Regions from separate parts of the Shuttleworthella sp. MSX8B genome, predicted to be linked through region 2. Evidence: a T-box and tRNA genes for the amino acid it is inferred to sense, from the RefSeq annotation. Region 2 holds a T-box; the other holds one or more tRNA genes.

Region 1 (16,303 bases), on a different contig from region 2:
CGGCTTCTTTAAGGGTTGAGAGCAGCTTTCGGATTGAGGGCTTCCTATCCTGTGTCAGCTTCTTTGCGGAAAATTCCTTAAAGGCTGCGGTCAGCGCGTCCGCGTCCCGCCCCTTGAAGAAAACAAGGTAACGGGGCGGGGTTTCCGTCGTGTCCTTTTTCAGCGCAAAGTCGATACCATATTTTTTTGCGGTACTCTCAAAAGCCTTGATATTGTCTTTTGTAATCTCAATGTTGGAAACGCCCGCGTTCTGCTTCATAAGCTGCTTTAAGCTCTGCTTGCCCTGTGGCGGTTTGGAAAGCTCTTTCTTGCCCTTTGAGAGAATGGCTTTCATTGCCTTTTGGAGCGTCTGCGCGGTCAGCTTCCCGGTCTTGATGTAAAGGGCTATGGTCTTTTCGTTTACTTCGTCCTGCAATTTCTCGCGTCCTCCTTTCGCGTTTCTTTATGGGGCGGCGGTCAGATACGCACCCGCAGCCCGTTCAAGTCCTCGGCTCTGATACCCACAAGATACCAGTTGTCGCCGTACTCAATCCGGGTAGGCTTCCACTTGCCCCGCACGAACACGTCAAAGCACTCGCCGCAATGCAAGCCCCCGTAGTAAGTGTTGAGGTCAAAGCGGATGTCGTAACGGTCGGTGCGCTCGTCAAATACCAATGCTCCTGTTCTCTGTGCCATAAAAAATCCTCCTTTTGTTGTTTACAGGCTTTCGCCCGGTTTGAATGAATAATAGTCCGGGTCGCCGTACTGCGGCTTCTTCGGTGCCAGTGCGCCGCTTGCCATGTCATGGGCGACAAGGGAAGTGTAGTAGTTGCCGATAGTGGACGGGGCATTGAAAAGGGCTGCTTTCAGATATTGCTTGATGTTGCGGATTTTGGTTGTGTTCTCCCGCATACAGTCAAGCACAAAGCGGATATGCTCGCCGTCCAGCTTCATAAACTTTGACTTCACAAGCTCTGCCGGGTAGTCGTCCCCCGCAATCCGCACCCGCTTCCTTGCGGTGCATACTGTTTCAAGCATGAGGTCTACAATCTCGTCAAGCCTGTCACCGTCAAATCTCATGTCCTGTTTGAGAATGTCGTAGTCGATATTGTCCTTGATGATTTCCCGGTATATCTCTACTGCGCTCTGTGCTGCCGCTTCCGTTCCTTTCCGTTCCGGCGGCGTAGCCGCTTCCCCGCAAGGTGAGGGGTTAGGGGAAAGGATAGGAATGGAATGGGTACTTGATAAATCCGTATTTGATTTTTCTTTTTTTGGTAAGTCAGTTCTTTGTATATCTTTATTTAATTGCGTTGGATTTTCCAACGTAGGTTTTTCCAATGTTGGTTTTTCCTGTGTTGGATTATCCAATGTTGGATTTTCCAATGTAGGTAAATCCGGCGTAGGCGGCTGCGGCTGCTCGAATATCACATAGTCCGCGCCCCGCAAGCGTCCTTTCTCGTCGCGCTCCCTTGAACGGACGATATACCCGGCGCGTTCAAGCTCCCGTATGGCTTCGCGGATAGCGTCTATCTTCTCCCGGTTGATAAGGGATAAGCCTTTCAAGGTGTAGTCCCAATCTTCGGGGAGTGACAGCATTTGCGACAACAGCCCCTTTGCCTTTAAGGAAAGCTCCTTGTTGCGTAGGTGGTGGTTGCTCATTACGGTGTAGCCCTTGTTTCGTTCCACCCGGAAAACTGCCATAGTAAATCACTCCTTTTGCTGTGGATTTGTTACGCAGTAGAAGCGCGGTTTCGGGGGATAAGGTATAAATCCCTTGCCGCGCCAGATACGCGCCCGCAAAACCGCTTGTAGCAAGGCTTTTTCTGCCCCTACTGCGTAACAAGGGCATGAAAAAAGCGGCGTTCCTGTTCTCCCTGTGTAGGGAGTGGGAAACGCCGCTTGTACGGTGCTGTATGAAATTTTTCAATCTATGGTAGGTCAATACTGGTGTGCGCTGCCTGTTTGGTCTATCCGCAAGAGCTTCAAAGCATATCAAGGCTCAATCCGTAAGTAGTAAATGGGTAGTAAATTCAAGCTGCTGTCTTGCGGAAATGCCCGTAAACTGGGGATTTTTTGAGATAATCATTTGATTTAAAAGAAATGTGGTAGAATAGGCCAAAGTTTTCAATACGTATGAGAGGAGTAACCATGGGGATTCGCGAAGATGTACACCAGATGAAAATGCTCTCTCCGACAGTGGCAGCCAGTTCCATCGAGCTGAGGAATCGGGCTCTGGAGGCAGTTGCCGCTGCCCTTCGCGAGCATGCCGCAGAGATCTTCGACGCGAACGCCAGGGACCTGGAGGAGGCAAAGGATGTGGCGCCGGCGGTCTTAAAGAGGCTTACCTTTCGTGAGGATAAGCTGGAGGATGTCCTGGCCGGGATCAGGCAGTTGATTGATCTTCCGGATCCCACAGGGGTTCACCTTCTTGATCGTCAATTGGATCGGGGATTGGAACTGCATCGAATCACGGTGCCCATCGGAGTGATCGGGGTTATTTTTGAGGCCAGGCCGGATGCTCTGGTTCAGATTTCCGCGCTTTGCATCAAGTCGGGGAATTGCGCCATCTTAAAAGGGGGCAGGGAGACCGCTAAAAGTAATCGGATCCTCTTTGAGATCATCAATCAGGCAGTGACGGGAGCAGGGCTTCCGGCAGGCATGCTGCGTCAGGCGGAGGTCCATACGGAGATCGATGAGCTTCTGACCTGTGAGAGAGATGTGGATCTGTTGATTCCGAGAGGATCCAACGCGTTTGTCCGCTATATTATGGATCACACGAAAATTCCCGTTATGGGGCATGCGGACGGCATCTGCCATATCTATGTGGACAGGGATGCCGATCAGTCCCGGGCCATTCCCATTCTGCTTGACGCCAAGACCCAGTACACGGCCGCCTGCAATGCGGTGGAGACCATCCTGCTGGATCGGGCGATTGCGGCCGACTTTCTTCCCCGGTTTGCCTTTGCCATGAAAGAGGCGGGGGTCGTCCTGAGGGGAGATCAAGAGGTGCAGGACTGCCTGAAAAATGCCCTGCGTGAGCAGGGAGAGACCTCCCGCGCGAAGGAGAAGCAGTCCGCCATAGAGATCAGGGATCTGACTGAGACCGGTTATGCCACCGAATACCTGACCCTGTGCGCTTCTGTTAAGCTGGTGGACGGTGTCAAGGAGGCCTGCGCCCATATCAACCGCTTCGGAAGCCACCACACCGACTGTATTCTGACAGAAAATGACCTGACAGCAGACTACTTCCTGCAGATGGTGGATTCTGCCGGCGTCTATCGCAACTGCTCCACCCGTTTCGCGGATGGCTTCCGCTATGGCTTTGGGGCGGAGGTCGGAATCTCCACGTCCAAGCTTCACGCCAGAGGGCCGGTCGGGCTTGAGGGTCTGGTCACCTACAAGTACCAGCTGATCGGCCATGGACAGATTGTGGGCGATTACGCGTCGGGAAAGAGCCATTTTCACTTTGAGGATCTGTAAAAAGAGTCAGTTTCATTTTGAGAAGCTGTGAGTTTGGGGATCCGCGATCTGAAGAGAGTTCAAATGTCTCGACGGGAATTCAAATATCATAACGAGGATTTAAATGTCTCTGATCAGTTGAAGGGCGTAAGCAAAGTCTCTTTCCTTGACAGAGATGGTATAGCGAACCTGCCGGCTGGCAGAAGATGGCCTGGCCTTTTGATCCGCCGCGCCGTCTTCGCTTTCTTTGGCGCGCATCTGAAAGGGCATCTGTGATGTGAGCTTGTAGCCGATGTCGTTCTCGGAGAGAAGACTTACAACCTGATTTCTCTTCGCGGCGTCAACATCAGAACACAGGACAGAATAGTCGAACATAGATGCCTCCTTTCCGGGGCAGACACAGAGTCTTCATCTGTCTATTAGTTTAGCAAGCAAGTTGAGAAGTTACAATCAGGACAGGACAGGGGCTGGTTTTAAGTCTGTTGTTTCAGGTCTGCTATTTGTTATAAGGCAGTGTGAAAAATTCAGAGAGGGAAACGCATGTCATCATGTTTATCAATATGGCTATGATGCTCTTCATGTCTAACATGATGACCAGGGATTGGAGTGACTACTTCCACTATTTTTGTATAGCAGTAGGGGCTCTGACCCTATCTCTCTTTCGTCCGTCCTCTATTTTGTTATGATGGTTATGCTTTTTCTCTTTTACTTCGCGCAGTTTGACCATGCCATTGATGAGAGAACTAATACCAAGGGCCTTTTCCTCATCTACAGCCACTACCCTATTTTTATCTCATTGTTTATGGTGACTGTTTCTATGGGGTTTTTGGTTGATTCCAGCGCTAACCACTTATTTGTGACAGCTTTCTTCCTTGCAGGCATCGGTATGTTTCAAGCAGCTGTTCTGGCCAACGGACGCTACAACAAAGATTATTTACGTTATACGAAATCTTTCTGCATGACACAGGCGGTATTATTTGCTCTGGGATCCATATTTGCTCTGCTCATGTCGGGAACACCGACCCTTGTCATTGTTATTGGGACAGTTACGACGGTGATGACAGGAATTCATTTCATGCGTTTCTATATGATCCAGGCCAGAAAAAACGGAAAGCAAAATTGGCATTTGATCTGAGCCTGGGGTTTTTGAAGCTATGTCACTGGGGAACAGACCATTGATCGTCTGTCATTGATTGCGAATATATTCATAGATTTTCTCTTAATTTTACAGATAACTCCGTGTGATAAATTTCCCGGTCGGGCAGCTTCCCGCTGACCAGATAGTCCTGAAGAATGCTGACAGAGAGGGAACCCTGCAGCTGGGGCTGCTGGGTGATGGTCGCGGTGATCAGTCCCTTTTGAAGCATTTCTCTGGTGGAGGGGACGGAGTCAAAGCCAATCACAAGGAAGGGGTTTCCCTTCTTGTTTCGAATGCAGAGATCGGAGTCATCGGGAGAGGACTGCATTTTGCGCGCATGCATGAGTCCCCGGCAGCCCCCGTACATGCCGCTGGCAGTGTAGTAGAGACCGTCTAAATCGGGATATCTGGCAAGGAGCTGCGTCACAGCCTCGTAGCTCTCGTAATCGTCGTCATGGGCTTCGATCACTTCGGCAATCTCAATCGAGGGCTTGAGATCCCTGCAGTAGTCGAGAAAACCGCGGATGCGATCTTTATGGCAGAGGATCCGGTCAGAGCCGGTGACAATGGCTAGTTTGAGCGGACGGGGGGCAAAGCGGTGGAAGAGGGCAGCAGCCGTCTGCCCGCAGCTATAGAAGTCTGATCCCACATAGGCGATCCGCCGGGACTCAGGAATGTCGGTATTTGTAGTTACCACAGGAATTCCCTCGTCCCAGAGCCGGTCAATCTTAGCCCGGATGCTGTCGTCGTTGTAGGGAGAGAGAACCAGGCCGTTGATTCCGTCTGCCAGCAGCTGATCAATGGCGCCCAATTCCTCGTCAAGGCCGAAGGGAATGCGCCTGGTGATCAGATGAATTCCATAGATACTCAGATCTCCCAGCTTGCTCTCAACGCCTTCAATGACATCGTCAAAGAAGGCGTTTCCCGCGCCAAAGAGGATGACGCCGATGGTCAGGCTCTTCTTTTGGACGGACAGGGCGATGCCGGCCTTATTGGGCTTGTAGTCTAACATCTCCACAATCTCAAGAATCTTCTTTTTGGTCAGAGGGCTGACAGAGCCCCTGCGGTTTAAAACCCGGTCGACAGTTCCGCGGGAGACCCCTGCGAGCTCTGCGATTTCCTTCATCGTTGCCATGTGTCTTTCCTCTTTTTCTTATTTGATCTGAATTCGACTGCGCACCGCGATTCAACCGCGCCATAATCGACCGTGCACCGTGCTTATGCGTACATTGTTGCACGACGTCGAAGAGAAGTCAATGCGTGCATGTGCACGCTTCCCATCTTAAATAAACTTGGGAAGGCTTGGAAAAACTAGGGGAAGTCCTGGGAGATAGGGAATGAATCGGGCGGAGGGAAGTAAATTGAGCGACGGGAGGTGAATGGGCGGTGGGAAGTAAATTGGGTAATGGGAAGTAAATTGGGCAATGGGAGGTAAATTGAGCGACGGGAGGTAAACTGGGCAATGGGAGGTAAATTGAGCGACGGGAGGTGAATCGGGCGGTGGGGAGTAAATTGAGCGATGGAAAGTGAATTGGGCAATATGCTAGAAAAGAAGAGGGAAATATTGGCAAAAATGTTGCTTGTGAATCGGGGCGAGGAGGCATAAGATAAAAACAGATCGTGCACGTGCACGCTTTCCGCGATTTATGAATTATGAGAGAGAGAAAGCCATGTACTATATAGGAGTTGATTTGGGGACATCCGCGGTCAAGCTTCTTCTCATGGAGGAAGACGGCAGAATCCTCAATATGGTGTCCCGTGAATATCCGATTTCCTTTCCCCGCCCATCCTGGTCAGAGCAGAAGCCGGAGGACTGGTGGCAGCAGACCAGAGAGGGGATCAGAGATCTGCTGCGGGATTACGACAGGGGACTTGTCGGCGGGATCAGCTTCGGCGGACAGATGCACGGGCTGGCCGTTCTGGACCGTGAAGATCAGGTGATTCGACCGGCGATTCTCTGGAACGATTCCAGGACCACAGAGGAGACGGAGTATCTCAATGAGGAGGTGGGCCGGGATTTTCTGTCTGGGCACACGGGCAACATTGCCTTCGCCGGCTTTACCGCCCCGAAGATTCTCTGGATGAAGAAGCGCGAGCCGGAGAACTTCGCCAGAATCCACAGGATTATGCTGCCAAAGGACTATCTGGTCTATCGGATGACCGGTGTTCACGCGACGGATGTATCGGATGCTTCCGGCACGCTCCTTTTGGATGTGAGGAACCGAACCTGGTCAAAAGAGATGCTTGCCATCTGCGGAATCAGGGAGAACATGCTTCCAAGACTCTATGAGTCTTATGACTGCATCGGGAAAATCAGGCCGGATATCGCAAAGGAGTTGGGACTGTCCGAGAATGTGAGAGTGGCAGCGGGCGCCGGAGATAATGCAGCATCCGCTCTTGCCACGGGAACGGTTGGAGAGGGAAAGTGCAATCTCTCCCTGGGGACATCCGGTACCCTTTTTATCTCTTCAGACCATTTTCACCTGGATGAAAGCAATGCTCTTCACTCCTTTTGTGACGCTTCCGGCCGTTACCATCTGATGGGCTGCATGCTCTCGGCGGCCTCCTGCAACAAGTGGTGGATGGAGGAGATTCTGGGAGAGACTGACTATGCCGGAGTGCAGAGTCGGGTCGACGAGAAGCGCCTGGGAGAGAATCCGGTTTTCTATCTGCCCTATTTGATGGGGGAGCGCTCCCCTCTCAATGATCCCTATGCCAGAGCCTGTTTTGTGGGTATGACCATGGATAGCGGACAGGCAGACTTGACCCAGGCAGTTCTGGAGGGAGTGGCCTTTGCCTGCAGGGACATGCTGGAGACGGCGAGGAAACAGGGGATGGTCATCGACCGCTCAAGGCTTGTGGGCGGAGGAGCGAAATCCGGTCTCTGGCAGAAGATCCTGGCCAATGTTTTAAACCTCAAATTAGACCTTCTGGAGACGGAAGAAGGGCCGTCACTCGGCGCGGCCATGCTGGCGGCTGTCGCCTGCGGAGAATATCCTGACCCCAAAGAGGCGGCCCGTGCCATTGTCAGAGTTAAGAAGACCATTGCGCCGGATCCGGATCTGGCGGCTAAGTACCAGAGGCAGTATGAAAAATTCTCCGGGATTTATCCCGCCTTGAAGGGGACCTTTCGGGCACTTGTGGGATAAATGAGTTGTGATAAATGAGTTGTTAACAGGATAAGACATCTATGGTAGGACGGGCGCCTGGCCCGCCGTGTGAAAACGGCATGCGGCCACTGAGGCAGGCGCGCGGTCAGTCAAGCAAAGGAGAGAAGACGATGAACAACATTCCGAAGATCAAGCTGGGACTGGTAGCAGTCAGCCGTGACTGTTTTCCGGCGCCCCTGGCAGTCAACCGGCGCAGGGCTCTGGCAAAGGCCTATGCGACGAAATATGACGCGGAGGACATTTACGAGTGTCCGATCACCATCGTGGAATCCGAGACCGACATGGTCAAGGCCTTAGATGACGTCAAGGTACATGGCTGTAATGCCCTCTGCGTCTATCTGGGCAATTTTGGGCCGGAGATTTCCGAGACCCTTCTGGCCAGGCATTTCGACGGACCTGTGATGTTTTGCGCGGCCGCGGAGGAATCCCAGGACCGGCTGATGGAATCCGGGCGGGGGGACGCATACTGCGGCATGCTCAATGCTTCTTACAATCTGGCTCTGCGGAATATCCGGGCCTATATCCCCGATTATCCCGTGGGAGATGCCGGGGACTGCGCGGACATGATTCATGACTTTCTGCCTGTTGCCCGCGTCAAGTACGGACTGGAGCATCTGAAGATTATCTCCTTCGGGCCCCGCCCGGCTAATTTCCTGGCCTGCAATGCTCCTATCAAGCAGCTCTATAATCTGGGCGTCGAGATCGAAGAGGAGTCAGAGCTGGATCTCTACGAGGCCTTCTTAAAGCATGAGGGAGATCAGCGCATCGCGTCCGTCTCTGACGATATGGCGCGGGAGATGGGTTACCGGTCTGATCAGAAGCCCGAGATGCTGGCCAGGCTGGCTCAGTACGAGCTGACCCTCTTAGACTGGGTTAATGATCACAGGGGCTACCGGGAGTTTGTCGCTTTAACTACCAAGTGCTGGCCGGCCTTTCAAGATATGTTTCGCTTCGTCCCCTGCTATGTCAACAGCCGGCTTATGCGGCAGGGAATTCCCGTCTCCTGCGAAGTGGACATTTACGGAACCCTGTCCGAGTATATCGGCCTTTGCGTCAGCCAACAGGAGGTGACTCTTCTCGATATCAACAATTCTGTCCCCAAGGATATGTACAGGGAGTCCATTGAGGGCAAGTTCGACTACCGGCATACGGATACCTTCATGGGCTTCCACTGCGGCAACACCTGCTCGACCCGTGTCGTGAATCCCCATCTGTCCTATCAGAGGATTATGGCGTCCACACATCCAAAAGAGTGGTGTGACGGAACCATTGAGGGGGATATCATGCCGGGAGACATCACCTTCTACCGCTTGCAGTCCACAGCTGACAACAAGCTCAGAGCCTATGTGGCTCAGGGAGAGGTTCTCCCCATAGCCACCAGATCCTTCGGCGGCATCGGTGTATTTGCCATTGAGGAAATGGGCCGTTTCTACCGCAATGTTCTGATTGGCAAGAACTATCCCCATCATGGGGCAGTGGCCTTCGGCCACTATGGCAGGGAGCTCTTTGCCGCCTTTCGCTATCTTGGTCTTGCAGCCGGAGAAGTGGATTATAATCATCCCAAAGACCTCCCATATCCGGGAGAAAATCCCTTCGCATACAGGATGAAGCCTGCGGTAAAATAGGATCAGGCAGGATTATGCACAGACAGAGATTTATCCGAGGGAGCAAGGCAGCAAAGAGAGTTCTGGGGAGAATCATATGCCGTGCCTGAGGGGGAATATGCGAGCAAACTTCACCCCTGGAGAAGACATGTAAAAGGAGGGATCATGAAATTCTTTATCGACACCGCCAATGTAGACGAGATCAGAAGAGCTGAGGAAATGGGAATCATCCACGGAGTCACGACTAACCCCTCTCTGATCGCCAAAGAGGGCAGGGACTACAGAGAAACCCTGCGGGAGATCTGCGGGATCGTGGACGGGCCGATTTCCGGTGAGGTCAAGGCCACGACCACGGATGCGGAGGGAATGATCCAAGAAGGCAGAGAGATTGCTGCGATTCATAAGAATATGGTGGTCAAGATTCCTATGACGGCAGAGGGACTTAAGGCGATCCGTGTCCTGTCCTCCGAGGGGATTGCGACCAATTGTACCCTGATCTTTACGGCGAACCAGGCTCTTTTAGCTGCCGAGGCAGGGGCGGCCTATGTCTCCCCCTTCCTGGGGAGGTTAGATGATATCTCCGAGCCGGGCGTCCGCCTGATCGAAGACATACAGACCATCTTCGAGAATTACAGCTATGCGACGCAGGTCATCGCCGCGTCGATTCGCACACCGATGCATGTTCATGACTGCGCTCTGCTGGGGGCGGATATCGCCACGGTGCCCTATAAGGTTCTGATGCAGATGGTTTGTCATCCGCTGACGGATGCCGGGATCGCCAAATTTGCCAGAGAGTACACAGATGTATTCGGGGAGTGAGAGGAAATTGGCAGGCAGAAGCTAAAGCAGCTGAGATTCCGGAGAGGGAGAGCTGACCGTTTTGTTTCACATTTATGCCGCGGGGCAGGTGTGACAGGAGGCGGTCAGCTTTTCTCTCGTCTATGACTGTGGAAGGCGTGTAGCGCGTGTGTTTTTCGTTTCGTTGGGGAAGTCAGGGATTCTTCAGGGATTTTCACGGTAAGATTTTCGGCAAGATATTCACGCCGGGAGCCGGGACCATGATTCAAGCACAGTACCGGGGATGCAATTCAAACGCAGTGCCGGGACCGTGATATAAACACAGTCTGCTCTCTTATGCTAAAATAGGATATCTTTACCGAAGAACTGATGTGGCGGGCAGTGCCGGGAACTTTTTATGAAGATCATTCATTGTTCAGACCTCCACCTGGATTCCAGGATGGAGACCAATTTAGACAGCGAGAAGGCCAGGCAGAGGAGAGAGGAGCTCTTTGCCTCTTATGAGGGCATGGTGGACTATGCCGAAAAAGAGGGGGCGCGAGCCATTCTGATCGCGGGGGACATGTTTGACCGGGCGCATCTGCGGCGGGCCGTACGCAACCGGGTGCTGGAGCCGATGGAGTCACATCCCGATATTGATTTTTTCTATCTGCGGGGCAACCACGACAATTCAGATTTCCTGGCAGGCCTGGATGAAGAGGAGATCCCGGCCAATCTTAAGATCTTTACGGACAAGGGCTGGAGAAGCTATGAATATGGAGATCTGGTCATCAGCGGAGCAGAGCTGTCCGCAGAAAATGTCAGATCGATGCCAGCGCGTCTGGAGTTAGATCCCGGGAAGATCAATATCGTTATGCTCCATGGACAGACCCAGGACTATCAGGGGACCAATCCTGCCGAGGAGGTCCTTCTTCCGGCCTATCGGGGCAAGGGAATTGACTATCTGGCGCTGGGGCACATTCACAGCTTTCGTCAGGGACAACTGGATGAGCGCGGCATTTACTGCTACAGCGGTTGCCTGGAGGGCAGAGGCTTTGACGAGTGCGGCCCCAAGGGCTTTGTCCTCATTGAGATCTCGGATGGGAAACTGACGAGCGATTTTATTCCATTTGCCAGAAGGCAACTGCATGAGATTGTGGTGGAGCTGGCGCCTGAGGACAGCATGCTGCAGGTTATGTCCAAGAGTGACAGGGCCCTGAGGAATATCCCGGAGAAGGATCTGGTCAAGCTGGTCTTCACCGGTCATATCAGTATGGATCTGGAGCTGGATACGGACCGGGTCCTGAGGCGTTTTGTCAGTCGCTTTTTTTTCATCAAGGCCGTGGATCAGACCAGAACGCAGATTGATTTCGAATCCTACCTCAATGACCGCACCATTAAGGGGGAGTTTGTCCGCCTCATGCGAAAGAGCGACCTGTCAGAGGAGGATAAGGAGAGGGTAACCCGCCTTGGAATGAAAGCGTTGATCGGAGAGGAGCTTGAAGAATGAGGTTGATTTCCTGTTATATTGCCGGGTTTGGAACCATCCGGGATCGAAACTTCATATTTAAGCCCGGTCTCAATGCGATTCTGGAAGAAAATGGCTGGGGGAAGACGACATTTTGCGTTTTCCTCAAGGCTATGTTCTATGGGATGGAATATTCCAAGGGGACGAAGACACTGCATGAGAGGCAGAAGTATGAGCCCTGGGACGGGGGAAGCTACGGGGGATCCCTGGTCTTTGCGACGGGGGGAAAGGAGTACCGAATCGAGCGCAGCTTCGGTCGCACGGACAAGTCAGACCGCTTTTCTTTGATTGATCTCTCCACCAATCAGCAATCCAGCGATTTTTCCGATCAGATCGGGGAGGAGCTTTTTTCCGTTGACCGGGAATCCTTCGAGAAATCTATTTTCGTCCCGCAAAATGCCCTGGATACCGGAATTACAGATTCGATGAACGCGCATATGGGCAGGGGAAGCCGCGTGAACCGGGATGACGTCACACATTTCGAGGAGGCGATCGCCAGTATCGAAAATCAGATCCGGGATTACAATCGCAATTCCAAGACCAATACCGGCAGACTGCGCCTTCTCCAGCAAAAGATCTCTCTCAAGCAGGAACTGGCGGATCGGATTCCCGCGACCCAGGAGGCTGCCCGCGCCGCTGAGGGGAGGCTGCTTGAGAAGAAGAGTCAGCTGCATCAGCTGGAGGAACAGAAGAAGGCCTTAAATGACAGAGTGACAGAGCAGGTAAAAAGAGAGCAGGCCCTGGGAGCTTTCCGTCAGAAGCGGCAGCAGCTGGCAGAGAGTGAGAAGGAGCTGGAGAAATATCAGACCTTTTTTGCAAAGGGGATTCCAAGTCCGGAGACCATGGAAGAGGTCACGGATGCGGATCACCAGCTGGCTGTGCGGGGGAAGGAACTGGAGGAGCTGCGGGCGAAAGTGCCGAAGGAGGCTTACGTCACGGACCTCATGAAGCTCTTTCCGGAGGAAATACCGACGCCGGGGCAGTTCGCGGCATGGAGCCGGGAGGCGGCACACCTGAAAGACTTGCGCATACAGCAGTCCTATGCCGTCATGTCGGAGGAAGATCGGGAACAATTGGCAGAGCTGCGCGAATACTTTTTGGTCAAGAACCCCAGCCGTGAGGAGCTGGATCTGATTTCCAGCGAAATCAACAATCTTGCAAGCTGCACCGGCCGGGTCAGCGAGTTGACGAAACAGTCGGAGGAGCTGGAGCGGAGCAGAGAGGAGAAGATTGCGGATCGACACTCGGAGTCGGGCTTCGGTCTCAGCCTGGTTACAGGCCTGATTGCTCTGGTTCTGGTCCTGGGAGGGGGGGCCTTTTTGACGCTCTACGCATCCGATGGAGGCTTCCTCCGCCAGATCTTAGGGCTTGTGTTTGTAGGGGCGGCAGTTGTCGTCGCAGTTGGCGGCTTCAGCGGTCAGAGGAGACGGCAGAGCGCTTATCAGCAGGTTTTGTCTGATTTGGATCAGGAGATTGAGCAGGCCAGGGAGGAGAGGCAGGAAGCAGTCAAACGAAGGGATGCCTCACGCAAGATCTGCATTGATTTTCTGTCTCTCTTTCCGGAGGACGAGCAAAGCATGCAGCAGCATCTGACCGAGATTCGGATCAAGAAGGAGAATTTTGACCGATTGACGGCCGCGGAGGCCAGGGCCATCGATAATTCGGCCGGGGCCGTGGAGGAGCTGGCCAATGCCTCCATGCGGCTCTATACGCAGCTGCAGCCCTATGCGGATTCTTATGAAATGGATCTCTACCATGAATTTAATGAAGAGGCTCTGCTGCAGCGACTTCAGGAGGATGCCCAGGCCTACCGGGATTATGTGACTGCCAGGGGACAGGTGGAGAATCTGGAGGAACAGGTGATGGGATGGCGCAAATCTATCGGTGATTTTCTGGCGGATTACCCCCTGACAGAGAAGAGCCGGCATGAGCGCATCGCCCAGATCCGCCGCAATATGGACCGCCTGGCAGACCTCACCGATCGCGTGGAAGAGCTGCGCAAGGAGGTGAGCGAGGAAGAGGGGGAAGTGATACAAGTCAGCGAAGGGCAGTCCGTAGAAGAGATGCAGAGAGAACAGGCTCTTTTGGACGCGTCAGTGGTCGAACTGACTCAGGTTATCAGTGAGCTGAAGGATGACTGGACCAATCTGCTGGAGGAACTGCAGGATTATGAGGAGGCCGGAGATGAGGCCCGCGACTTAAGAGAGCAGGAGACGGTAATGCTGGATAATGTCCGCATCCTGGAGCTGACAAGAGATTACCTGAACAGGGCCAGAGAATCTTATCTGGCCCGCTATATGGGTCCCCTGCAGGACAATATGCAGGGCTATCTCGAGATCCTGGGAGGCAGGGCTATGGCAGAGCGGCCGGAGCGCTTCACCCTGGACATTGATCTGAATCCAAAGTTGATCTACAAGGAACAGCAGAAGCGGGGAGAATTCCTCTCCGCAGGCTATCATGATCTGATTGCCCTTGCCGCGCGTTTTGCCCTGGTTGACACAATTTTCTCCAAGGACCAGCCCATGGTGATTTTAGATGACCCCTTCAATAATCTTGATCAGGACAAGGTGAAAAGAGCGCTGGCCTTTCTCGGACAGATCGCCGGCCGGCGCCAGCTGATCTACCTGACCTGCCATCCCAGCCGTATGCCCGCTGAGAATGGAACCGTTCCCTTTTGATTGACACCGGGTCAGTCATCTCATACAATATGGAGCATGTGCCAAGCACAGGGCCCAGTTAGCTCAGTTGGTAGAGCAGCGGACTGAAAATCCGCGTGTCTCTGGTTCGATTCCGGAACTGGGCACATGCGGGTGTAGTTCAATGGTAGAACACCAGCCTTCCAAGCTGGATACGTGGGTTCGATTCCCATCACCCGCTCTCATGGCGTATCTTCTGACACAGGGAGATGCGCCTTTTTCTTGCAGGTGTCAGGTGCGAAGAGCGTCTTCTTGATGGATCATTAAAACAGAGACGCTTCTGTGCGGATGGAGATGTTATGGTTCGAGAGAAAAATGCGCCAATTGCAGTCTTTGATTCGGGGATGGGGGGGATCAGCGTCTTAAGGGAACTGGTCAAGCTCATGCCCAGGGAGGACTTTCTCTATTTCGGCGATTCGAAGAATGCGCCTTATGGCACGCGGGAGCTTCCGGAGATTCAGGAACTGACGATCAGAAATATTCAGCATCTGATGAATCGGGGATGCAAGGCTGTCGCAGTGGCCTGCAACACAGCGACTTCCGCAGCGGTTCGCAAGCTAAGAGAGATGTACCCGAATTTTCCGATCGTGGGAATTGAGCCTGCGGTTAAGCCTGCCTGTATGGAGAATCCGGGTGGGAAGGTCTTAGTCATGGCGACGCCGATGACGGTTCGTCTGGGAAAGCTCCACCTGCTCTGTGAGCGCTTTCGCCATGTAGCTGAGATAGAGACCCTGTCCTGCCCGGGGCTCATGGAGTTCGTCGAGGAGGGGAGAGACCAGACACCGGAGCTGATGCATTTTCTGGAGGAGCTTCTTGCGCCCTATCGTGATGTGGACGCAGTTGTTCTGGGCTGTACCCACTATCCCTTTGTGCGCAAACAGGTTCAGGAGCTGATGGGAGATTCGGTCAAGATCTATGATGGGGCGGCCGGGACAGCGAGAGAGCTTCTGCGGCGGATTCGGCTTGAAGATTTAGAGACGGAGAGTAAGGAACTGGGCTCAGTCATTTTCGAAAACAGTGACCCGACGGAAGAGCGGATGGAGCGAATGAAGAATCTCTTTCGCCGGGAGGAGTAAATTGTACGTACTGCAGAGGGAGCTTGATTTTGCTCTTGATCCTGCTGATCGGCGTGGGCATAGGACCCGGGAGAATTTCTATAAGAACCAGACGGCCTCTCTGGTTGAAGAGATGGCGTCCGCCCCGGCGGACAGGATGGAGACGACATCCTCTTTATCTGAGACCAGTCCTCCGCAGATGAGAGGGAGTTTGATCTGGCTCTTGATCCTGCTGATCAGCTTGGGCATGGGGCCCGGGAGAATTTCGATGACATCCGGTCTGGCGGTGGGGAGCTGGCGGAGAATGGAATCATAGGCCATGGAGTCGATCAGGAAGAAGCGCATGACGGTTGCCAGCCCCAGCTCTCTGGCATGGGAGATGAGATTTGCCTTAGTGGAGATAATCCCATCCGCGTCTGTATAGGTCTTGATGAAGTCTACGGCAATTTCTTTGGCCTGAAGCCCATGGATCAGATCGATGTGAACCATGGCCATCTTACCGGCCTCCTTGATTTGGGCGACAATGCGGGGGATGGAGATCAGATCTCCATAGAGAATAAAGATAATCCGGCTGTCTGTGGCAAGGCAGTGGGACAGACCGTCATCATCCTTGATGGCGGCAATGATCGGTGAGGCTTCAATCGCATCCGAGAATTCTCGATTCATATAAACTCCCCCTTCCAAGGGCCTGTGTCATTATAGTCTCATTATATGATTCGCTCGTTAAAAGTCGACCAGAGATTGTCCTGTCACTCTAGCTCTATCATCTGCGCTTGTCGCGAAAAAGCAAGCAGGCTCTGATTTGAGTTATAGGACAAAATGTGTTGATGAAAACCCCTACAAGCCCTTGTAAATAAAGGGCTTGTAGGGGTTCAATCTTTTTTCAGGGAACTTTGA
Region 2 (16,303 bases):
AGGTTTGCAATTCATCTGTATGAAGTTTTGAAGGTATTCGCGGAGACGAGCCCTCGGGCTCGTCTCTTTTTCAGAAGGTTTGCCTTTTTTGCAAATCTTGTGATACAATACCTTTCGTTGAGCCGACATGCTCAATGCATAAATAGGGGTATAGTTCAGTCGGTAGAACGTCAGTCTCCAAAACTGAATGTCGAGGGTTCGAGTCCTTCTGCCCCTGTCAAGAGGAGAAGATCTGTGTGTCAGATCTTCTTTTTCTTTGCGCATTTGCCCGGACGATGCTGTGCGGCGGCGAAAGGGTGTAATATGTATAGAGAAGGTAGAGGAGGTATTCGATGAACTGGTTTCCGGAAATTAAGAAGAACTTTGGTTTTGGATGTATGCGTCTGCCCATGCTGGAGAATGAGCAGGTTGATCTTGAACAGTGTAAGGAGATGATCGACCTCTTTCTGGCAGCCGGATTTAATTATGTTGATACAGCTCACGGCTACATTGACGGCAAGTCAGAATTGGCGATCAGGGACTTCTTGACCAAACGCTATCCCAGGGAGGCCTACCTCCTGACAGATAAGTTGACTGATTCTTACTTTAAGCGTGAGGAAGACATTCGTCCCTTCTTTCAGAGTCAGCTTGAGGCCTGCGGAGTGGACTATTTTGATTTTTACCTTCTCCATGCCCAGAATGCCCAAAATTATAAAAAATTCAGGAAGTGTCACGCCTATGAGACCTGTTTTGACCTGAAGAGAGAGGGAAAGATCCGCCATGTCGGCCTCTCTTTTCACGATAAAGCGGAGGTTCTGGATCGGATTTTAGAGGAGAACCCGCAGATTGAGGTCGTTCAGATCCAGTACAATTACGCTGATTACATGGACGCGACAGTGGAGTCAAAAAAGGTATATGAGGTCTGTGTCAGGCATCAGAAACCGGTTATTGTTATGGAGCCGGTCAAAGGAGGAAGGCTGATCCAGCTTCCGGAGAAGGCGCAGAAAATCTTTGACGCGCTGCAGAAGGATTCCGAAAAGCATCTGAGCAATGCCTCATACGCGATTCGCTTTGCGGCGGATCCGGACAATATGGTCATGGTCCTCTCCGGCATGAGCAATATGGAACAGATGAGGGACAATCTCTCTTTCATGACAGATTACAGGCACCTGACGGAGGAAGAAAAGAAGGCAATCGAAGAGGTTCGCAGGGTTTTTCTGGATCAGAACCTGATCCCCTGTACTTCCTGTCACTATTGTGTGGAGGAGAACCATTGTCCGAAGAATATTTTGATTCCGGACCTTTTCTCCTGCCTCAACGGCAAGAGACAGTTTGATTCCTGGAATCAGGATTTCTACTATCGGACGGTTTTGACGGCGAACGGACACGGGTCTGCGTCATCCTGTATGAAATGCGGGCAGTGCGAGAAGGTTTGCCCACAGCATCTTCCTATCCGGGATTTGCTTGTGGATGTCGCGAAGGAGTTTGAATCCCATAAGGCTTAAAAAGCACCGTTTCTTTTACGGTTAAAATTATCTGAAAACAGGGGAGCTGAAAATATTCGCGGCTCAAAAATTCTTCTAAAAATCCCCAATATAATCCACCTGAAAATAGGGGTGGAAATTTTCACTGATACCATGTAATATGAATTTGAACCATGTGGTTTTTCCTTCGGTACTATGTTGATTTTTATTGATTTTCATAATACCTGGCGGTCAAACCCGTGGTTTTTTGCGGTTTAGGCACTTTTGGCCTGGCTGACAATCAACAATAAAGGTGCTCCTGTTTATCGCGTGAATGGAGCATTCCCGTCCGCTGCGCAGAAGGGGGATTGCTGTTCGCGGGAATACAGGAAGAGAAGGGGGGATGCACAGATAAAGATGTTTTAAAGGATGTAGATGGAAAGAGGGGTGTGAAAACACACAGGAAATCATCTGTATGTAAGAAAGTGGGAGGTAAAAATTGGGAAGGAAGTTTCGAGGCTGGATCGGATTGATCACAGCTGCGGCAGTAGCTGTTTCTCTTGTCCCGACAAGTGCTTTTGCAGGGGAAGCAGGAGGGGTCACAGGCAAAAACAACGCGAAATCCGACAATCTTTTGCGGCTCTGGTATGATAAGCCGGCGAGCGATTGGCAGACACAGTCGCTGGCGATTGGCAATGGTTACATGGGTGGCCTGGTTTTTGGAGGCATCAACCAGGATCGGATTCATATCAATGAAAAAACGGTCTGGGAGGGCGGGCCGGATGGCAAGTCTACCTACAGCTATGGCACAACGAATCCGATCAGTACAGAAGAGGACCTTCAGAAGATCAAAGACAATCTGAATGAAATTCGTCAGAAATTGGATGATAAGTCTGAGCATGTCTTCGGCTTTGACGAAAACTCCTATCAGGCGAGCGGAACCGATACAAAAGGGGAGGCAATGGACGCGCTGAATAAGCTGATGGGAGATCTGAAGGGCTACGACGCCCCGACAGATTATGCCAATCTGTATATTTCAAATGACCAGGATCCCTCCAAGGTGACGAATTATGTCAGAGATCTGGATATGCGAACTGCCCTGGCGACCGTGAGCTACGATTATGAGGGGGTTCACTACAGCAGAGAGTATTTTAACAGCTATCCGGACAATATCATGGCCGTGCGTCTGAGCGCGGACAAGGATGGGAAAATCAGCTTTAAGACCAATCTTGAGAATTTGATCGGGGGAGACGTCTATACAAATGTTGTTCGCGGCGACACAATCACAATGCGCGATGCCCTGAGAGGAAACGGACTGAAAGTGGAAGCGCAGCTGAAGGTCATCAACGAGGGAGGAAGCATCTCCAGCGATGAAAACGATGGGAAGCCGGCAATCCGTGTATCCGGGGCAAACGCGGTTACACTGATTTTCGCTTGCGGCACAGACTACAAGATGGAGCTGCCGAATTTCCGCGGAGAGGATCCGCACAAGGCAGTGAAAAAGAGAATTCAGGCTGCGGCGAAAAAGGGATATCAGGCCCTGAAAAAGGATCATGTGGAGGATCATTCCGCGCTCTTTTCCCGCATGGAATTGGGATTTGATGAAGAAATCCCGCAGATTCCCACAGATGAACTGATCCGCAGATACCGCAACATGGTGGAAAACAATGGAGGACAGATTCCGACGTCGGCAGAGCAGAGAGCGCTGGAGGTGATGTGCTATCAGTTCGGACGCTATCTGACCATAGCCGGATCCAGAGAGGGATCTCTTCCGACAAACCTTCAGGGCGTCTGGGGAGAAGGCTTCTTCACATGGTATGGGGACTATCACTTCAACATCAATGTTCAGATGAACTACTGGCCGACCATGGCAAGTAATCTGGGTGAATGCATGAAGCCCTACAATGACTTTCTGAATGTTCTCAAGGAGGCGGGGCGCAATGCGGCGGCGGCTTCCTATGGGATCAAGAGCCAGGGAGGAGAAGAAAACGGATGGCTCGTGGGATGCTTCAGTACACCCTATATGTTCTCGGCCCTGGGACAGAAGAATAACGCGGCGGGATGGAATCCGATCGGCTCAGCCTGGGCTCTCCTCAATTCTTATGAATATTATCTGTATACCGGAGATACCCAGTATTTGCGGCAGTTATATCCATCGATGAAAGAGGTCGCTAATTTCTGGAACAAGGCTCTCTATTGGAGTGAGTATCAGCAGCGCTATGTATCCGCCCCCTCTTATTCCCCGGAAAACGGGCCGATTGTCAATGGGGCGTCCTATGATCAGCAGTTTATCTGGCAGCATCTGGAGAATACCATTCACGCGGCGGAGACATTGGGGCTTGACGGCGATCTGGTTGCGGAGTGGAAAGAAAAGCAGTCCAAGCTGGATCCGGTTATCGTGGGCAAGAGCGGACAGGTCAAGGAGTGGTTTGAAGAGACCTCTTTCGGTAAAGCGCAGGCGGGAAATCTTCCGGAAATTGATATTCCTCAGTGGAGACAGAGTCTCGGCGCACAGAACTCGGGAGTGCAGCCGCCGCATCGTCACCTGTCGCATCTGATGGCATTATATCCCTGTAATCTGATCAGCAAAGACAAGCCGGAATATATGAGCGCGGCGGTCGTATCGCTGAAAGAGAGAGGACTGGACGCGACAGGCTGGTCAAAGGCCCATAAGCTGAATCTGTGGGCCCGTACAGGGCATGCCGAAGAGGCCTTTAAGCTCGTGCAGTCAGATGTCGGAGGCGGAAATTCCGGATTCTTGACAAACCTCTTCTGTTCCCACGGAAGCGGAGCGAATTATAAGGAAAAACCGATCTTCCAGATCGACGGGAACTTCGGTTATACGGCCGGCGTCAATGAAATGCTGCTTCAGAGTCAGCTGGGATATGTGCAGTTCTTGCCCGCTCTTCCGGACCAGTGGAGCACAGGGCATGTCAAGGGCATTGTCGCAAGAGGCAACTTTGAGATCAATATGGACTGGTCCAACGGAAAAGCGGACCGCTTTGAGATCACATCGAGAAAGGGGGGCACATTTACAGGAGAATATAAAGATATCGCCGCTTGCAGCGTCAGAAAATCGGACGGTTCCAAGCTGACGCCCCAGGTCCTTTCGAACGATAAGATTTCCTTTGCGACGGAGGCGGGAGAGACCTACACCATCGATTACAATGCGTCACCCGACAAGCTGAAAAGTGTCATCGACAGGGCCAAGGAGCTCTCCGAAAAGATGAAGGGCCAGCTCCTTTCAGAACAGAAGACCCATCTGGATGAACTGATTCAGAAAGCAGAGAAGGTGATCGCGGAAGGAAAATCGGAGGACTATGAAAAGCAGTCACAGAGCTTAAGCAAGGCGATCCGTGTCGGCGAGGCCGCCATATCCCTGCGGGATGCCTATGACGAGGCGAGAAAAGTCTACAATCAAAGAGATGTAAAGGAGGAATGGGCAAGCTATATCAAGACAGCCGCTGATCTGAAGAAGCAGACGGATGCGGCTGAGGCGCTCTTGAAAGACAAAGAGTGCGGCGTCAGCCAACTGGAGCTGATGCAGGAAAGCGTCAACCACGCCAGAGATGCTCTTTTGGGTCTGTGGGACAGACTGACACTGCGAATAAGCCCGGAGAACAAGCTCACGCTCAGCTCCGATGATAAGATTGAGATCTCCAGCGAGTTTGATGATCTTCAGATCAGATACACGACGGACGGAAATGATCCGATGTGGTTCTCTGATGAGTACAGGGAAGCCTTCCCGGTTACAAAGTCCAAAGAGACGGTAAAGGCCGCTCTCTTCCTGGGAAGACGCCAGATGAGTAAGGTCTATACGGCGGAGTATCTGAGCCAGGAGGCTCTGAACACGGCGGAGGGCATTGAGCAGAACCACAGCTCTGTTACGGACAAGGGGACGTCAGGCGATTCGGCAGGCCTGGAGAAGGCGCTGGATGGGAAGAATGGCAGTGCATGGTACCCGACAAACTTCCCGACTCTTCTGGAGCTTCAGTTTGATCAACCGGTGAAAGTGAACACGGCAGAAGTGGCGCTGGACTGGTTCTATGAGAATTACTATGATATCGCGGACATGGATATTGAGTACTGGAATGGAAGCGAGTGGATTGCGGCAGTCAAGGGGGCCTCTTTGGGGGCTCAGTCCAAGGTCTTTTCGTTTGATGAATTCGAGTCTGACAAGGTAAGACTCAAGATTAACAAGGCATGGCAATATGATTATTATGGAATGATCGGCGTCGACGCCTTCCGTCTCTTCTATCTGAAGGACAAGGTGACCACAAACAGGGCCGGACTCGACCAGGTCCTTTCTGTGGCCAAAAAGAGTGTGGACAATGGAGATGTCAGCAAGGCAATTCCGAGTGTACAGAAGAGTTTTCAGCAGGTATTTGCCTATGCGAAATCTGTGAGCTCCAATATCCAGTCCAGTCAGGACACTATAGATCACACGACAGCCGCTTTGATTGAAGAAATTCAGAGGCTGGGCCTCAAGGCAGGCGATAAGACAAAGCTCAGAAATCACGATACCTTATATAGGGCGCTGGATCTGAATCTGTATATCGATGGAAGAGAAAAAGATGCCTTTTCAGAGGCTCTTGCGAATGCCAAAAGGGTCATTGAGGATGAGGATGCGCAAGAGGCAGATGTTCTGAAAGCAGATCAGGCACTTCTCGACGCGGCAAAAGCTCTGGTCAAGAAGGGAGACAAGACAGCGCTTGCGGCACTGACGGACGCGACTGCCTCTTACAAAAAAGAGAACTATCTCAGCGCGGGATGGAACGCCTTTGAGGAGGCGGTCCATGCGGCAAAGAGGGTGCTCGCAGACCCGTCGGCAAGGCAGGAAGATGTCGACCAGGCGAGACAGGCTCTCGCGGAGGCGGTGATCAGGCTTCAGCCCAAGGCGGACAAGGCGATTCTGAAGGAGACCATCGAAAAAGCGAAGGCAGTGGATCTGTCGGGATACAGACAGGAAAATGTAAATGAGCTGCAAAGCGCCCTCTCGAAGGCGGAGGCTCTCATGGCAAATGAGGAGATCTCCCTTTACGATCAGCCTCTCGTTGACGCGGCAGTACTTGATTTGCAAAAGGCAATGGAAGCTCTTCAGAAGGAAGAGGCAAAAGCATCGGATCCGTCAAAGCAAGGAGGCGATGGGGGATCAGGTCAGAATCAGGGCAATCCCTCCGGCGGGCAAAAGCGGCTGACAGCCGATCCGTCGAAGAAAGCCGGACGGACGGCTGGAATCAGTGCGAAAGCGGCGAAGACAGGAGATCTGGCGCCAATGATTCCGGAGGCTGCCGGTCTGATTCTGTCCCTGTCAGCAATCGCCCTGCTGCTGAAGAAGAGAAGGGGGAATCAGAAAATCAGAAGGTGATCCCGGCCGATTTTTCTGCGGGGAACAGGGAAAAGCGGGTAGGTTGGCAGATGCAGGTCATTCCCATGGGTTTTTCTGCGATCAGACCATCGGTTTCCTTGCGTTCAGCCCGCCTTGAACCCGGCTCTCTTCTATGCTAAGATTGAGCACGATATGGAAAAAGGCAGTGAAGACCCACAGTAAGCCGCTGTGAATCCGTGACAGAGAGTCCTTTCATGGTTGAGAGAGGGGCGACGGAGACAGCAGATGAAATTCAGGTTGGAGCCGCATTTCTGAAAGGCAATGCTCCAAATCCGTTTTCGGGCGGATTTGAAAAGACAATCCGAGGAGAGAGCATAGCCGAGTAGGTGATGACGTTGGCGCGCGTTAGGCGCATGGAGAGTCTGTATTCACGCAGAAATCAGGGTGGTACCGCGGAGTTATGTCTTCGTCCCTTTGGGGACGGAGACTTTTTTCGTAATGATCGAATGCAGGCCCTGCGATCATGCGGTTGTTTCAGGAGGAGAAAGACCATGGCAGTGAATGAAAAACTGGAAGAAATTCGGCGGAGGACCCTTGAGAATATTGCCAGGGCCAAAAATCTGGAGGAGCTCAATGAGGTTCGCCTGACCGTCTTAGGCAAGAGAGGAGAACTCAAAGAGCTGATGAAGGGGATGCGGGAGCTCTCAGCGGAAGAGCGCCCCAAGTTCGGCCAGCTGGTCAATGACGTCCGCCAGATGGTTGAGCAGGAGCTGGCAGACCGAAAGAGCAGGATGGAAGAGGAACTTCTGAACAGGAAGCTGGCCTCTGAGACAATCGACGTCACTCTGCCGGCCAAAAAGATCAAGCTGGGTCACCGCCACCCCAATACCAGAGTCTTGGATGAGGTGGAGCGGATCTTTATCGGCATGGGCTATGAGGTGGTCGAGGGACCTGAAATCGAATATGACTACTATAACTTTGAGGCCCTCAACATTCCCGCCAACCATCCGGCCAAGGATGAGCAGGACACCTTCTATATCAATAAGGACATTCTTCTGCGCACCCAGACCTCACCGGTACAGGTCCGCGTGATGGAGAAGGGAAAGCTTCCCATTCGCATGATTGCACCCGGCCGCGTCTTCCGCGCGGATGAAGTTGACGCGACCCACAGTCCCTCCTTCCACCAGATCGAGGGAATGGTGATTGATAAGAACATCACAATGGCAGATCTCAAGGGAACCCTTCTGGAGTTTGCCCATAAGATGTTTGGGGAGAACGTCAGGCTTAAGTTCCGTCCCCACCATTTCCCCTTCACAGAGCCATCCGCCGAGGTGGATGTCTCCTGTTTTAAGTGCGGAGGCAAGGGCTGCCGATTCTGTAAGGGAGAGGGCTGGATTGAGATCCTCGGCTGCGGCATGGTCCACCCGGATGTCCTGCGCATGAGCGGCATTGACCCGGAAGAATACCAGGGATTTGCCTTCGGCGTCGGTCTCGAGCGCATTTCTCTGCTCAAGTATGAGATTGATGATATGCGCCTTCTCTATGAGAATGACGATCGTTTCCTGTCCCAGTTTTAAGGGAAAGCGAAGAGGATGGGCTTTCGATTGAAAGTATCCGGCAGAGGGAAAACGAAGAAGACGGATTTTCGATTGAAAGCGTCCGGCAATGAGAAAGCGAAAAAGATAGATTTTCGATCGAGAGCATCCGGCAGAAGGAAAGCAAAAATGATCGGTCTGCCGGATGGATGACAGAAGGCAAGGCGCTAGATAAGGAGAAAAAGCATGAGAACATCTCTCAAGTGGATTAAGGCCCTGGTTCCGGGCCTGGATGTGACGCCCCAGGAGTTCGCGGATGCCATGACTTTGGCGGGCAATAAGGTCGAGTACTACACGGATCTGGCAGCGGATCTGGACAAAATCGTGGTCGGAAGGATTCTTTCCATCCGGCCTCATGAGGATTCTGATCACCTGCTGGTCTGCCAGGTGGATGTGGGGACAAAGACCATACAGATTGTGACCGGAGCTCCAAATGTCAGAGAAGGACAGCTGGTGCCTGTCGCACTGGACGGTGGTCGTGTGGCGGGAGGCCATGACGGAAGTAAGACGGAAGGAGGAATCCGAATCAAGGCCGGAAAGCTCCGCGGCGTTTCCTCCGAGGGCATGATGTGTTCTATTGAAGAGCTGGGAAGCAGCCGGGATATGTATCCGGAGGCGCCCGAGTATGGCATTTATGTCTTTGAAGAGGACGCGGACCTTATGCCCGGTGATGATGTGGTCAGGGCTCTGGGATTGGATGATGTTGTCGTCGAGTATGAAATCACTTCCAACCGCGTCGACTGCTTCTCTGTTTTGGGTCTGGCCAGAGAGGCCGCAGCGACCTTCGGCAGAGATTTTTGCCCTGATCCGGTAACAGAGACCGGAAACCGGGAGGATGTCAGGGACTATGTCTCTGTGGAGGTGAAGAATCATGACCTGTGCGCCCGCTATACGGCCCGTCTTGTCAAGAATGTCAGGATCGCGCCCTCTCCCAAGTGGATGCAGCGCCGCCTGATGGCGCAGGGAATTCGCCCCATCAACAACATTGTGGATATTACTAACTATGTCATGGAGGAGTATGGCCAGCCCATGCACGCCTATGATTTAGACCGGATTGCCGGTCAGAGGATTGTGGTCAGAAATGCCGCCGAGGGAGAGAAGTTTACAAGCCTGGACGGGCAGGAGCACACGCTGGACGCGTCCATGCTGATGATCTGTGACAAAGACAAGCCGATCGGTCTGGCCGGAATTATGGGCGGGGAAAATTCCATGATCACGGACGACGTCCACACCATGCTCTTTGAGGCAGCCACCTTCGATGGAACCAATATCCGCCTGTCCTCCCGCAGAGCCGGTCTGCGCACAGACGCCTCCGCCAAGTTCGAGAAGGGACTGGATCCCAATCTCGCCATTGAGGGAATGAACCGGGCCTGCCAGCTGATAGAAGAGCTGGGCGCCGGAGAGGTGGTCGGCGGGGTGATTGACATTTACCCCGAGAGGGTCAATCCCTGGACTCTGCCCTTCCAGGCAGATGCCTATAATCACTTACTGGGGACGCAGATCAGTCCGGAGCAGATGATCGAATACCTGAAGCCTCTGGGGATCGGATATGACAGAGAAAAGGGGCAGCTGCAGATCCCGACCTACCGGCAGGACCTGCACTGTGACGCGGATATTGCGGAGGAGATCGCCCGCTTCTATGGCTATGCCAATATTCCGACCAGCCTGCCGGGAGGATCTTATGCCGGCGGCCTGAGCAAAAAACAGAGGATCGAGGGCCTGATTCGTGATACGGCCGAATTCTGCGGATTCTCGCAGGCTATGTGCTATTCCTTCGAGAGTCCCAGGGTCTTTGACAAGCTTCTGCTGCCCGCGGAAGATCCCCTGCGCAAGGCCATCCGTATTTCAAATCCCCTGGGAGAGGACTTCTCCATTATGAGAACCTGCTCTTTAAACGGAATTCTGACCTCGCTTGGAACCAATTACAGCCGGCGCAACGCGGATGTTTGGCTCTACGAGATGGGAAATGTATACCTGGCCAAGTCCCTGCCCCTGACAGAGCTCCCCGAGGAGCGTCTTAAGCTGACGCTGGGCGGCTATGGAGCGATCGATTTCTATCAGATGAAGGGAGCTGTTGAGGAGATTTTGGCCAAGCTGGATATGAGAGACCGGGTCAGCTATGATCCCGGGAGCGGATATCCCTTCCTGCATCCCGGTCGCCAGGCCAATATCCGCTATGAGGGACAGGAGATCGGATATATCGGTCAGATGCATCCGAGCGCGGCTGGCAACTACGGGATCAAGGATCCGGTCTATGTCGCGGTCCTCGATGTCGGGGAGCTGGTTTGTCATGCTAACTTTGCTGTCAAATATGAGGGGATTGCCAACTTCCCGGCCTCCAGAAGAGATCTCTCCATGGTTGTGCCCAGGGAGATTCTCGCGGGAGACATTGAGGATATCTTCGCCTCTTGCGGGGGCCGGATCCTGGAGTCCTATGAGCTCTTTGATATCTACGAGGGCGCGCAGATTCTGTCTGGCTATAAGTCCATGGCCTACACTCTGACCTTCCGCGCGAAGGACAGGAACCTCTCTGATGAGGATGTGAATCAGTCTATGGATTCCATATTAAAGGCGTTGAAGGAAAAGGGGATCCGGCTTCGGGAGTAATTCGCCGGGGAAAAATGGATCCGGCTTCGGGAGTGATCCGCCTAGGAAAAGGGGATTCGGCTTCGGGAGTAATTCGCCGGGGAAAAATGAATCCGGCTTCGGGAGTGATCCGCCGGGGGAAAAGAAGGTCAGAGAGGAAAGATCAATAATGGACGTCAAGGATTTCGACTATGAGCTGCCAGAGGAGCTGATTGCGCAGGATCCCCTCTTAAAGAGGGATCAGTCCCGCCTTTTGGTTCTGGATCCTGAGACCGGGGCCATGGAGCACAGACATTTTTATGATATCAGGGATTATCTGAGGGCAGGTGACTGCCTGGTTATCAACAATACCAGAGTCATCCCCGCCCGTCTGCTCGGGGCAAAGGAGGAGACCGGGGCCAAGGTAGAGGTTCTCCTGTTGATCAATCATGGTGGAGACAACTGGGAGACTCTGGTGAAGCCCGGTCGCAAGTGCCGGGAGGGAGCCAGGATCAGCTTCGGAGAGGGCCTTCTGGTCGGACAGGTGACGAAGGTTCTAGAGGATGGGAACCGAATGATCCACTTCTCCTATCAGGGAATCTGGGAAGAGGTCTTAGACCGGCTGGGACAAATGCCCCTGCCCCCTTACATTCATCACCAGCTTGCGGACAAGAACCGCTATCAGACCGTTTACGCCAGGCATGACGGGTCGGCGGCGGCTCCGACGGCCGGTCTGCATTTCACACCGGAGCTTTTAGAGGAGATCAGAAAGAGCGGCGTGGAGATCGCGGAGGTGACTCTGCATGTGGGGCTTGGAACCTTTCGCCCTGTCAAGGCGGACCGGGTCGAGGATCATGACATGCACTCGGAATACTATGTGGTAGGTCAGGAGGCGGCGGACACGATCAATCGCGCCAGGGCCAATGGAGGCCGGATTATTGCGGTTGGGACCACCTCGACCAGGACCCTGGAATCTGTCGCTGAAGCGGATGGGACGATTCCTGTCAAGTCCGGCTGGACGAAGATCTTTATCTATCCGGGCTATCAGTTTAAGGCAATCGACGGATTGATCACCAACTTTCACCTGCCCCAGTCCACTCTGCTGATGCTGGTATCAGCTCTGGCCGGACGAGACCATATCCTGAATGCCTACCGCGAGGCAGTGGAGGAGAAGTATCGCTTTTTCTCCTTTGGGGACGCGATGTTTATCAAACCGAGAGAAAAATGAGATCAGAGCATTCCTGTTTATTGAGGAGGGAAAATGGCGAGAAGTGAGTCTGAGAAATTAAAGGCGATGCAGGAGCTGACGATGATGCAGTCAGAGGAGGAGAATATTGCCGGTCAGTTCAACAAGGGCCTGGACCGGTTCGCCTCGATTGAGAGCGAGGACCTGCTGGCCTTTCTCAAGGCGGTGACAGAGGATCAGGAGAATTAAGATAGGGTTAAGGAAATTAAGAAAAACAAAAGGATATTTCCAGTCGAAGCAATCAAAAAAGCCTTATACTGAAATAGACGTGTTTGCCGGCACAAGAAGGAGGACCTATGCTGGAAGTTTCCCATTTATCCAAGAAATATGGAAAATATTACGCGAATCATGATTTAAGTTTTCGAGTTTCAGATGGAGAGATCCTGATTATGATGGGTCCAAACGGGGCCGGGAAATCAACGGCGATCAAGTCGATTATGGGTCTTTTGCGCCACGAGGGATGGGTTCATATGGACGGGATGCCTACAGGCAAGGCGGAGGCCAGACGGTACCTGGGTTATGTTCCAGAGATGCCGGCTCTCTATCCCAATCTGACGGTAGACGAACATCTGGAATTTATTGCCAGGGCCTATCGGCTCAAGGATTATAAAGCCTATAAGGAAGAACTCTTAAGCCGGATGGAGCTGACAGACAAGCGGAAGAAATTTGGGGATGAACTCTCCAAGGGAATGCAGCAGAAATTATCCATCTGCTGCGGATTCCTGCCAAGACCGAAACTGCTTATCTTTGATGAGCCCATGATCGGTCTGGATCCGCATGCGATTCGTGAATTAAAGAAGATGATTCTTGAACTGCGTGAGGAGGGCAAATCTGTTATGATTTCAACCCATATCATTGATTCGGTTGAGGACCTCTGGGATGAAGCTCTCATCTTAAAGCAGGGGCAAATTCTTGCCAGCGTGACCAGGCAGTCTCTGGCCGAGCAGAATACCTCTCTGGAAGATCTCTACTTTCAGCTGACTGAGGGAAAAGAAGCTGAGGCAGAGGAGGCGCGATTATGAGAGTCTTTGGCTATTATCTCGCGCACAGTTTCAAAAACAGCATTCGAAAGATCTTTCGAACCTGGGTTGCCATTTATATTGTCTTCATAATCCTTATGGCAGTTGTCGGAGGCCTGATCGGCTATTCTGCCTCCCACCTCTCCGAAGGCGGGAAGAAAGAGGAGATCAGGCAGGAGGAGAGCTATGACCAGGGAGATGGTGGGAAGGACTCCCGGGCAAAGAATCAGGCGCAGAGTCAGGAGTATCCCCTTGCGGCCGCCCTGGGGATTCAGGGGGTGAGCGGGAGACAGATCGGTATGGCGCTTCCCTTTCTGGTGGGGTTTTTGGTTCTGCTCTTTGCCCTCTACTCGGCGGGGAAGAACGGTTCGGCAATCTTTCAGATGGCAGATGTCAATCTGCTCTTTACTTCGTCCATGCGGCCCCAATCCATTCTGGCTTTCCGAACGATGATGCAGACGATTCTCCTCTTCGTCTCGGCGATCTGGATGTCCTTTCAGATTCCTAATTTCATCAATATGGGCATGGGACTGATGGGGGCGATCTCCCTGGTGGCAGTCTGGGCGCTTCTGCTGATCTTCATTCAGTTTGTGAGCATTGTTGTCTACAGTCTGCTCTCTCTCAGGGAGGGCAGATATCGAAATCTCAGTCATTATATTGTCTATGTTATGCTTGGTTTGCTGGCATTTGCTTTACTCTACTATGTCAAGACCAGCGGCAGCAGTCCGCTGATGGCCCTGATTGAGATCGCGACATCGGATCAGATCCGCTTTGTGCCATATCTGGGTTGGCTGGCTGCTTTTTCCTGGTCCATGACGGCAGGAGATATAGCGGGTGCTGTCCTTTGGATGGGGGCTTTTGTCCTGGGAATGATCGTTCTGGCTCTCATTATCTGGAAGATTCCGGTCTTCTTCTATGAGGATGCCCTGCCCCAGGCAGAGAAGCGGCAGAAGATGATGGAGGCTTCCAGGGCTAAGGGAAAGCCTCTGGAGAGCAATAAGAAACGATCTAAAATCGCCGGGTATTTTCGCTATGACGTTGGGCAGATGGGGCGCGGCCTGGGGGCAAATGCTTTCTTCTTTAAGGCGCTGCACAGCTGGCGGTCAGAAGCGGTGCGAGGGATTATCAGCCGCAATGCCCTGATCAATCTGGCGATAGGAATCGGCAGCTATCTGGTGAACGACCGGCTGGGCCTGACAGATCCCAATCGGCTTCTGGCTGTTTACTTCGCGGCAATGATCATCTTCATCTTCATGATGTCTGCCGGGACACATTTGAATCAGGAACTGGAGCGTGACTTTATTTTCCTGGTGCCGGAACCGGTCTGGAAGAAGCTTGCCTTTACCGTGCTCTCTGATCTGGTCTGCGATCTGCTGGATATTTTGCCCGGCTGGATCATTTTCAACCTTCTGGTCAGACCGGACCTTTCGATGAACCTGGCAGGGCTGCTTTTACTTGTGACCACAGGCCTCTATGTCGCGGGACAGAGTGTTTTGACCAGGCTGGTGATTCCGGACCGGCTGGCGGCTATGGTAAAACGCATGATGACGATGGTGATTTACAGCTTTTCCATGATTATTATCCTGGTAAGCGCAATTGTTGGGGCGATGATCAGTGGCTTTTGGGGAGCGATGGTTGCGGTTGGAGCTGCAGAGACTGTGGCCGGAATATTGGCTTTCTTACCCGGTCCCTTCATTATCGAGCGGGGGAGAAGCTAGGAACGCAATACAGTGCCCGCCTGGTCTTGTCTAACAGGGTCTGCATGCAGTGAAAGGAATTGAAATTGACAGATACTATTATTTTTCCAAATCTCCATCTGACCTTACATGTGGGCCGCAATATTAGTATCGGAGGCTTTACCATTGCCTACTACGGGATCATTATTGCCATTGGCATGCTGATTGGAGTGAATCTGATCCTGCGGGAGGCCAAGCGAACCGGACAGAAGGAAGACGACTATCTGGATCTGTGCATCTGGGGCCTGATTGCCGCTGTGGTCGGATGCCGTATCTATTATGTGGCCTTTCGCTGGGATGACTACCGGGACAATCTCTTAGAGATCTTTGACCTGCGGGCAGGAGGCCTGGCGATCTACGGGGGAATCATCGGGGCGGTTCTTATGATTGGAATCCTGACCAAGCTGGTTAAGAAGATTTCTTTCTGGCAGGTGGCGGATACGGTTGTTCTCGGTCTGGTAATCGGTCAGGTTCTGGGACGCTGGGGCAACTTCTTCAATCGAGAGGTCTTCGGGGAGTACACCAATAATCTCCTGGCCATGCAGCTGCCTGTCTCCGCCATACGAACCAGTTCCGAAATTTCGTCGACTATGGCTCAGCACATGGTGACCATCGGTGGAGAGACCTTCATCCAGGTGGCCCCCACATTTTTGTATGAATCCCTTTGGAACCTTGCCCTTTTTGTTATTCTCATGCTGCTGCGAAAGCATATTCGATTCCGGGGACAGCAGTTCTGGACCTATATGCTGGGATATGGAATCGGACGCTTTTGGATTGAGGGCGTCCGCACAGACCAGCTCTATCTCTGGAATACTTGGATTCCGGTCAGTCAGCTTCTGGCAGGGATTCTTGCCCTGCTGGGCTTCCTTGTCCTGCTGATCGGGCTGATCAGATCCAGAAAACATCCTTTAAGGGAAAGAGAGCCAGAAAAGAAGAAGGCTCTGCAGACGGCCGGAACAAACCGACCGGGAGAGGTTCAGCTGCTGGATTTAAATGATGAGTCGGATGATGTCGAAAGGGAAACTGGATTCGGACAAGAAGGTCAGAAATCAGAAGAAGAGAAATAGAAATACCATTTGATATGTGGGGATTGTCTCCCCCGATCGAAGAATTAACGTTACAGGACTTTCGACAGAGAGACGAAAAGCGGTTTTGGCTGGCCTTACAGGCACTGGTCAAAACCGCTTTTCATCTGAAACATTTCCCTAATGAGCAGCTTTTTGAGCGGCTTTGATAGAAGACGTGCGCATAGGCGACTTGCCTATTGCTGAATAAAAGAAATAAAAAATGATTCGATCACCCGGAGCCAAACGCAAATTATGCGGTACCAGCTCGTCATATTTTAATAGAAGCTCATTTTGATCGGGAGGG

The links. A T-box is a leader RNA that pairs with one kind of tRNA and senses whether it is charged. The one in region 2 lies ahead of pheS (phenylalanine--tRNA ligase subunit alpha), so its partner is inferred to be a tRNA-Phe.
Region 1: it has a tRNA-Phe gene. The T-box ahead of pheS (phenylalanine--tRNA ligase subunit alpha) is inferred to sense a tRNA for this amino acid. The anticodon was not compared.

What each region holds. Positions count from the first base shown of each region.
Region 1 is NZ_JAQT01000021.1:42,560-58,862, forward strand. Features, by position in the region: gene HMPREF1508_RS05605 (PcfB family protein) at 1-415, opposite strand, end outside; gene HMPREF1508_RS05610 (DUF5348 domain-containing protein) at 457-675, opposite strand; gene HMPREF1508_RS05615 (DUF6017 domain-containing protein) at 697-1,680, opposite strand; gene HMPREF1508_RS05620 (glutamate-5-semialdehyde dehydrogenase) at 2,113-3,459, shown strand; gene HMPREF1508_RS05625 (hypothetical protein) at 3,559-3,813, opposite strand; gene HMPREF1508_RS05630 (low temperature requirement protein A) at 4,064-4,573, shown strand; gene HMPREF1508_RS05635 (LacI family DNA-binding transcriptional regulator) at 4,644-5,711, opposite strand; gene xylB (xylulokinase) at 6,247-7,725, shown strand; gene HMPREF1508_RS05645 (L-fucose/L-arabinose isomerase family protein) at 7,857-9,371, shown strand; gene fsa (fructose-6-phosphate aldolase) at 9,516-10,169, shown strand; gene HMPREF1508_RS05655 (metallophosphoesterase family protein) at 10,546-11,637, shown strand; gene HMPREF1508_RS05660 (AAA family ATPase) at 11,634-14,333, shown strand; tRNA gene HMPREF1508_RS05665 (tRNA-Phe) at 14,386-14,458, shown strand; tRNA gene HMPREF1508_RS05670 (tRNA-Gly) at 14,462-14,532, shown strand; gene murI (glutamate racemase) at 14,651-15,427, shown strand; gene HMPREF1508_RS05680 (glycerol-3-phosphate responsive antiterminator) at 15,506-16,072, opposite strand.
Region 2 is NZ_JAQT01000003.1:434-16,736, forward strand. Features, by position in the region: tRNA gene HMPREF1508_RS00415 (tRNA-Trp) at 145-217, shown strand; gene HMPREF1508_RS00420 (aldo/keto reductase) at 333-1,484, shown strand; gene HMPREF1508_RS00425 (glycosyl hydrolase family 95 catalytic domain-containing protein) at 1,942-6,810, shown strand; T-box leader at 6,968-7,248, shown strand; gene pheS (phenylalanine--tRNA ligase subunit alpha) at 7,329-8,348, shown strand; gene pheT (phenylalanine--tRNA ligase subunit beta) at 8,553-10,973, shown strand; gene queA (tRNA preQ1(34) S-adenosylmethionine ribosyltransferase-isomerase QueA) at 11,122-12,159, shown strand; gene HMPREF1508_RS10075 (hypothetical protein) at 12,193-12,366, shown strand; gene HMPREF1508_RS00445 (ABC transporter ATP-binding protein) at 12,474-13,199, shown strand; gene HMPREF1508_RS00450 (putative ABC exporter domain-containing protein) at 13,196-14,914, shown strand; gene lgt (prolipoprotein diacylglyceryl transferase) at 14,980-15,999, shown strand; gene HMPREF1508_RS00460 (hypothetical protein) at 16,138-16,303, opposite strand, start outside.